Linked DNA regions of Prolixibacter sp. NT017. The protein of the gene in region 1 interacts with the protein of each later gene in a pairwise test. Links are inferred from orthologs where the notes say so. Each region holds a gene or a part of one and is shown in the gene's direction. Other genes may lie near its edges.

Region 1 (4,040 bases):
TGACGCAGTAAACAGGGAAGTCGATTTGTTCGACCTCATTTGTCACGTAGCATTCGACCAGCCTCCGCTCACACGAAGAGAACGGGCCAATAATGTCAGGAAACGAAACTATTTCACAAAATACGGCGACCAAGCCAGAAAGGTACTGGAATCGTTGCTGGACAAATATGCCGATGAAGGTATCACCGACATCGAAAGTTTGGATATCCTAAAGGTAAAACCATTAAATTCTTTTGGTTCACCAATGGAAATTATCAATGAATTTGGGGACAAAGAAAGTTACATGAAGGCCCTGAGAGAACTGGAACAGGAGTTATACAGCACTGGTGCATAATGCCGTTTGTCAAAGTACATATCCATTTGGTGTGGAGTACAAAAAATCACGAACCACTTTTGTATTCCAAGGAAGTGCGTGACAAACTATGGCAGCATATGCGCGAAAATGCACGTAAAAAAGATATTTATATTGATTACATCGGAGGCTATACCGATCACTGTCACTGCCTGTTTTCGCTGGGAATTGACCAGACGCTGCAAAAAGTAGTACAGCTAATCAAAGGAGAAGCTTCTTTCTGGTTCAACCGGCAACCGGATTTCAGCATAGCATTAAGAGGAAAAAAGCTGGAATGGCAGAATGATTATTTTGCCGTGTCGGTTTCTGAGTCCATGATAGATAAGGTCCGGAACTATATCAAACATCAGGAGGAACATCACCGACACAAAACTTTTCAGGAAGAGTATGACGAGTTTATTCATAAATTTGGGGTTCAAAAATCCAGGGAATGAAGATTTGGCTAAAGCCGGAAATAGTTCTGTTAACAATCACCCTCCGACTAAAGTCGGAGGCAATTCATCAAGTACAATTCTAAATTGTCTCGGGATTTAACTGAATTGCCCCTGACTTCAGTTGAATTGCCCCTGTCCCGAGAAATCGGGACAGTCAGGGGATAAAAAAGCAAAAACACCACGGGCTTTAGCCCAACAAAAAAAGGACACAATTTGTAAATGAATAAAGACAGATGGCATTTCATCCAGTACAGACCAAAAAGAAAACAAACGATTACACACTCAATTTAATACAAATCAAACGGATCAATTCACTATAACCCAAAAGAACGACTGAATTGCCCATGGCTTCAGCCATGGGATAAAAAAGGCAAAAACACCACGGGCTTTAGCCCAATAAAACCAAGGCATGGCAAACCTAAAAGGCATATTAGACAGCATCCGGAAAATCATGTGGCAGGACACCGGCCTCAACGGTGACGCGCAGCGTATCGAACAGTTGGGATGGATGCTCTTCTTCAAAATATTCTCCGACAAAGACAAGGAGCTCGAACTCCTCAACGATAAATACACCAGCCCCATCCCCGATGAATTGCACTGGGATGCCTGGGCCGGAGACGATGAAGGGATGACCGGCGACGAGCTTCAGGAATTTGTCGACCGGAAATTATTTCAGGCGCTTCGCAATTTGCCGGTATCGGCATCCGACGATTTGCGGAACAAACGGGTGTTAATTGTTCGCGAAGTATTCGAGGGCAACAACAACTACATGAAAAGCGGCATCAACATCCGCAAGGTGTTGAACAAGCTCAACGAAATTAATTTCAATATTGCCAAAGAACGTCATGCCTTTGGGGAACTCTACGAAACCATTCTGAAAGAACTGCAAAGTGCCGGCAAGAGTGGCGAATTCTATACCCCCCGGGCCGTCACCCAATTCATTTGCGAAATGATTGACCCGCAACTGGGCGAGAAAATCCTGGATCCAAGCTGCGGAACCGCTGGTTACCTCACAGCCGCCATCGAGCACCTGAGGAAACAGGCCAATAGTGTGGAACAAAATCAAAGCATCGCGAAAAATATCATGGGTTGGGAGTACAAACCATTGCCCTACTTGCTGGCTACCACCAACCTGATTCTGCACGACATTGATGTACCCAACATCATCTTCCGCGATTCGCTCGACCAACCGCTGAGCAACTACACCGAGAAGCACCGGGTGAAAGTCATCCTGGCCAACCCGCCGTTTGGAGGCATTGTTGCCAACAACAACGAGAACAACTTCCCGCAAAACTTCCGGACCAAAGAGAGTGCCGACCTCTTCCTCATCCTCATGATTCACCTCCTGAAAAAAGGCGGACGGGCCGGCATTGTACTACCCGACGGTTCACTTACCGGCGATGGCGTGAAACAACGGGTGCGCCGGAAACTGCTCGAAGATTGCAACCTGCACACCGTTATACGGCTGCCCAATTCGGTGTTTCAGCCCTATGCCACAGTAGCTACCAATCTGTTGTTCTTCACCAAAGGCGAGCCTACCAAAGAAATCTGGTACTACGAGCACCGCCTGCCCGAAGGACAGAAGAGCTACAGCAAAACCAAACCCATTAAGCTGAAAGAGTTCGATCCCGTTAAAAAATGGTGGGACAACCGAAAAGAATCCGACATCTGCTGGAAAGTCGATATCCAAACCATCATCGACCGCAACTACGATTTGGACATCAAGAATCCCAACAAACAGGAGGAAACCACCGAACACAGCAGTGCCGAACTCATGCAGATGCTCGAAACCTCGTTTGCCAAAAGCAAAACGTTGTTGAACCAGTTAAAAGAGGCGGTGAAATGAGCTGGAAAATGGAAACTTTTGGTACCCTCTTATCGGAAAGTCGTATTCCTTGCGAACATCCTAATATAGAAAGAAGGATACGGGTAAAATTAAATGTTCAAGGTGTTGAAAGAAGGCCCGTAGGTTCTGAAAAAGAAGGGGCAACAAAACAATACATTAGGAAAGCGGGCCAATTCATTTACGGAAAACAAAATTTTCATAAAGGGGCTTTTGGAGTTATACCAGAAGAACTTGACGGTTTCGAAACCAGTGCAGATATCCCGAGCTTTGATGTTAGAAAGGATTGTCTTGCTGAATGGATTTATTACTTTTTTAAAGCCGGTAATCGATATTTAGAATTAATTGAATATGCAAGGGGTGTTGGCTCCCAGAGAATACATCCAAAGCAATTATCTTCATTAAAGATACCTCTACCACCAATTGAAGAACAAAAAAGAATAATTGAAGAATTAAGATTTCTTGAATCAAATCCGTTATCCTCTGAGCTCTCCCACCAACTCGATCTAGTCAAACAACTCCGTCAGGCCTTTTTGCGCGAAGCCATGCAGGGCAAACTCGTTCCTCAGAATCCCGATGATGAACCCGCTTCGGTGCTGTTGCAAAAAATCAAAGCTGAAAAAGAGCGCCTCATCAAAGAGAAGAAAATTAAAAAGCAAAAACTTCTGCCTCCCATCAAAGAAGAAGAAATCCCGTTTGAAATACCCGAAAATTGGGTGTGGTGCAGATTGGGTGATGTAGTTGTTATGAGTAGAGGCCGATTTTCTGTGAGACCACGAAACGATTTAAGATATTTTAATGGTACTTATCCTTTTCTTCAAATTGGTAGTTTAGATGAAATCGGCTCTATCATATTTGAAGCTCCTCAATCACTGAACGAAAAGGGACTTGCAGTTTCAAAGATGTTTCCTAAGGGGACTATTGTAATAGCAATCGTTGGTGGCACAATAGGGAATTTGGGTGTACTCGGTAGAGATATGTGTTTTACTGATTCAATGGTGGGGTTCTATCCTTATAAAGACATTTATAACTCAAAATATATTTTGAACTTTTTAAGGTACCAACAACCTTCAATAAAGCATGCTTCATACCAAATGGCCGGTCAACCAAACATCAAAATTCCAACTCTATCTGAATTAATATTTCCTCTACCTCCACTTTCAGAGCAACATCGCATCGTAGCCAAACTAGACGAACTCATGCATTACTGCGACCGGTTGGAAGAGCAAATCAAAACCAGTCAACAACAAAACAACTTATTGTTGCAACAGGTATTGCGCGAAGCTTTGCGACCCCAACCCAAAACGGAAGAGGAAGAACTCCCCACAGCTGTCGAGCTAAAAGTGGTTTACAAAAAACCAAAAGCTCATAAGGGCACATCCAGAAAATGCGATCGGGCCGAACGGGCCAT
Region 2 (3,493 bases), 3.9 Mb from region 1 along the record:
AAAAGACGGTGCACAAGGCTGGGGAATACCGATGGCAACCGATATTGCCTTTTCACTGGGAATTTTGAGTCTGCTGGGAAAACGAGTTCCGCTTTCGCTGAAAATTTTCCTGGTAGCGCTTGCCATTGTCGACGACCTTGGAGCTATCATGGTCATAGCCATATTCTACTCATCGAACCTCCAACTGGAATACCTGATGCAGGCATTGGCACTGATTTCCCTGTTGCTTATCCTCAACTGGATGAGAGTACGCAAGCCATGGGTTTACGTCGTTATCGGAACCGTTGTCTGGTATTTCTTCCTGAAATCGGGTATTCATGCCACCATTGCCGGTGTATTGGTAGCCTTTACCGTTCCGGTTCGCCGGAATCTGATGACAAATGAATTCAACGACCATGTCGACAAATTCAACATGTGCGACGATTGTGCCACATCATACACCCTTCCCGACCAGGAAATACATAAACTCGATAATCTGAAGCGACAGATAAAGATGGTTCAGAGCCCGGCTCAACGCATCGAACACATGATGCACAAAATGGTGAACTATTTCATTATGCCGGTATTTGCACTCGGTAACGCAGGTGTTGTGCTCGATGGAAGCAACATGGGACCGTACGGCTATTTGAGCCTGAGTGTGGCCCTGGCGCTATTTGTTGGAAAAGCGTTGGGTATTACACTACTTTCGTGGGGCGGTGTGAAAATTGGATTAGCCGAGTTGCCGCAAAATATCAAATGGTCGCATATGTTTGGAGTCGCTATCCTGGGAGGCTTGGGCTTCACCATGTCGCTCTTTATTTCCAACCTGGCCTACTTCGACCTTTCGATGCTAAACGCTGCAAAACTGGGTGTTTTAGGCGGTTCGCTGGTAGCCGGGGTCGTCGGCTATTTGCTGTTGTCCCGGATTCTTCCACGACCGAAAAATGAAGAATTCAGTTATCCGGTGGAACCGTGATAATAATGAACCGTGAACAATAAAAATAAACAATAAAGGCTGAAGACCAGGCTCAGGAGAAGGCAAAGGCGAAAAAAATCAGAATAAGATTAAGTCTAAAATCTTGAATCTAACATCTCTTTTTTATGGATGTCAAAATAGAAGAAAGCTGGAAGAATGTATTATACGAAGAATTCGATCAACCCTATTTTGAATCGTTGGTGAAATTTGTCAAAGATGAATATGCCCAACACACCATCTATCCTCCCGGGAAGAAAATGTTCAATGCTTTCGATTCCTGCCCGTTCGATCAGGTAAAAGTGGTGGTACTCGGACAAGATCCCTATCACGGCCCCGGCCAAGCACACGGACTTTGCTTTTCCGTTCAGGATGGAATCGCTTTTCCACCCTCTCTGCAGAACATCTTCAAAGAGTTAAACAACGATTTGAATATTCCTGCACCCCAAAGCGGTAATCTTGAGCGATGGGCACATCAGGGAGTTTTCCTGCTCAATGCCACATTAACGGTCCGGGCTCGTCAGGCCGGTTCGCATCAAAACAAAGGTTGGGAGACTTTTACTGACGCAGTGGTCCGGAAACTCGCTGATGAAAAGGAAAACCTTGTTTTCTTACTGTGGGGAGCTTACGCCCAACGCAAAGGCGAGTTCATCGATACCAATAAACATCTCGTGTTAAAAGCACCTCACCCATCACCTTTTTCAGCCGACCGCGGCTTTTTCGGCTGCCGCCACTTCAGTAAAACAAATGCCTACCTGGAACAACATGGGAAAACTCCGATCGAGTGGTAGAAGAAATGCTGAATTCCAAATGTTTCATTTTAAAATTAACTGAAAATAGAAAAGACCGTTGATTATTGTTGGTACGAACGAAGATTCCCTGGGATATGAAATCAATTCAATCCCGATTTCCCGGGAGAACATTCGGCATTCAAAGTTTTCAGCCTCTCTTGTTCACGTAATCTCCATCTATCCTCTTTGCCTTTTCCTGCCCCTCTGCCTTAATTTTCCATCAACAGATCGCCCAGCTCCTCTACCGAGTCAACCAGTTTCCAGGCTCCGTTTTCCTGAAGCTCTCCGACTGAACCGTATCCGTAGGTAACGCCAACCGCTTTTATGTTGTGTGTTGAAGCTCCTTTCATATCGTGCAGCCGATCACCAATCATTATTGATTCCTCCGGAACAATGCCATATACCTGGATAAGAAATTCAATCACTTCCGCTTTATGATTACGGGTACCATCGAGTTCCGGGCCGGAAATTCCATCGAAAAACGGCAGCAATCCAAAATGACGGAGAATTTCGGTAGCGTATACCTTGGGTTTGCTGGTGGCGAGATAGATCTTCTTTCCTGCCGCTTTAACAGATGAAAGCAATTCGGGAATTCCCTCATATAACTCATTTTCATACATTCCCTTTTCGGGAAAATAAACCCGATACAGTTCAACTGCTTCGTCAGCTTCTTCATCCGTAAGGGAAAAATGATGTTTGAACGAATCGTGCAGAGGCGGACCAATAAAAGAAAGGAGTGTCTCTTCTTTAGGCGCTTCAATATTCATTTCGCGCAAAGCATAAAGAATGGAGTTGAAAATTCCCTCTTTAGGATCGGTAAGCGTGCCATCTAAATCAAAAAGGATGTTCCGGAAGCTCATGAGTGTTTTCGGGCAAAGATAAAAAAGTAAGAAAAGCTTCTTCTATTTAGCTCCAGAGTTTTCCTTTGCGACAATTTGAACGAGTCGTGGTTAGATAACGTGGCATAATTCGAACAATCGTCTTAACTTACGGTATATATTTTGTAAAAGAGAAAACCGAAAGTAGATTGTAACCAAAAGGAATCATCATGAAAAGACAAATTCAATTATTTGGCCTGATAACTTTTGCCCTGATACTGGGCTCCTGTTCACGACAAGTAACCCGTGTAGCCACCGATCAGGCTATCGATCTGAGCGGTCGCTGGAACGATACTGACTCGCGACTCACTGCACAAGCACTCACCGAACAAGTGCTCAATCAACGCTGGCTCGACGATTTTGAACGAGCACACGGACGCAAACCTGTTGTGGTTGTAGGACTGGTTTATAACAAATCGCACGAACACATCGATACCGATACATACATTAACGACATCGAGCGGTCGTTTATCAACAGTGGGAAAGTGCGCCTTGTACAGGCTGGCGCCAAACGCGACGAGCTTCGTGCCGAACGTCAGGATCAAAACACTTATGCCTCGCCGGGCACAGCAGCCAAGTGGGGACGCGAACTGGGTGCCGACTTTATTATGCAGGGAGATATCAGCTCTATCGTCGATTCGTACAAACGCGAAAAAGTCATTTTCTACCAGGTAAACGAAGAGCTGACTAATCTCGAAACCAATGAAGTTGTTTGGATGGGCGAAAAGAAAATTAAGAAAGCCGTCCGCAACTAAAATTCGTATCAAAAAAAATAAAACAGCCCTGTTCCGGTAACCGGAAAACACGGGGCTGTTTTCCCATTTCCGCAAACTTGTCAAACCCTTTCCCGGCATGAAGAAAATATTTTTCCT

Evidence for each region. The genes of interacting proteins can lie anywhere in the genome.
Region 2: the proteins of GJU87_RS19510 (region 1) and ung interact in binary tests that used the Escherichia coli proteins (3 or more experiments, as listed by UniProt). The link is inferred for Prolixibacter sp. NT017 from one-to-one orthologs.

The regions. Positions count from the first base shown.
Region 1 is NZ_BLAV01000001.1:4,694,990-4,699,029, reverse strand. What follows is about bases 538-3,413. They hold GJU87_RS19510 (N-6 DNA methylase), read left to right. Parts: upstream 538-1,195; coding sequence 1,196-2,632; downstream 2,633-3,413. Other genes in these bases: GJU87_RS19505 (restriction endonuclease subunit S), read left to right, coding at 2,629-3,413; tnpA (IS200/IS605 family transposase), read left to right, coding at 538-786. Outside these bases: hsdR (EcoAI/FtnUII family type I restriction enzme subunit R), read left to right, coding at 1-334; more of tnpA, read left to right, coding at 334-537; more of GJU87_RS19505, read left to right, coding at 3,414-4,040. UniProt on the Escherichia coli protein: The subtype gamma methyltransferase (M) subunit of a type I restriction enzyme. The M and S subunits together form a methyltransferase (MTase) that methylates A-2 on the top and A-3 on the bottom strand of the sequence 5'-AACN(6)GTGC-3'.
Region 2 is NZ_BLAV01000001.1:803,360-806,852, reverse strand. Bases 1-2,911 are described here. They hold ung (uracil-DNA glycosylase), read left to right. Parts: upstream 1-1,080; coding sequence 1,081-1,743; downstream 1,744-2,911. Other genes in these bases: GJU87_RS03220 (penicillin-binding protein activator LpoB), read left to right, coding at 2,792-2,911; GJU87_RS03225 (HAD family hydrolase), read right to left, coding at 1,953-2,603; nhaA (Na+/H+ antiporter NhaA), read left to right, coding at 1-955. Outside these bases: more of GJU87_RS03220, read left to right, coding at 2,912-3,376; GJU87_RS03215 (COG3014 family protein), read left to right, coding at 3,474-3,493. UniProt on the Escherichia coli protein: Excises uracil residues from the DNA which can arise as a result of misincorporation of dUMP residues by DNA polymerase or due to deamination of cytosine.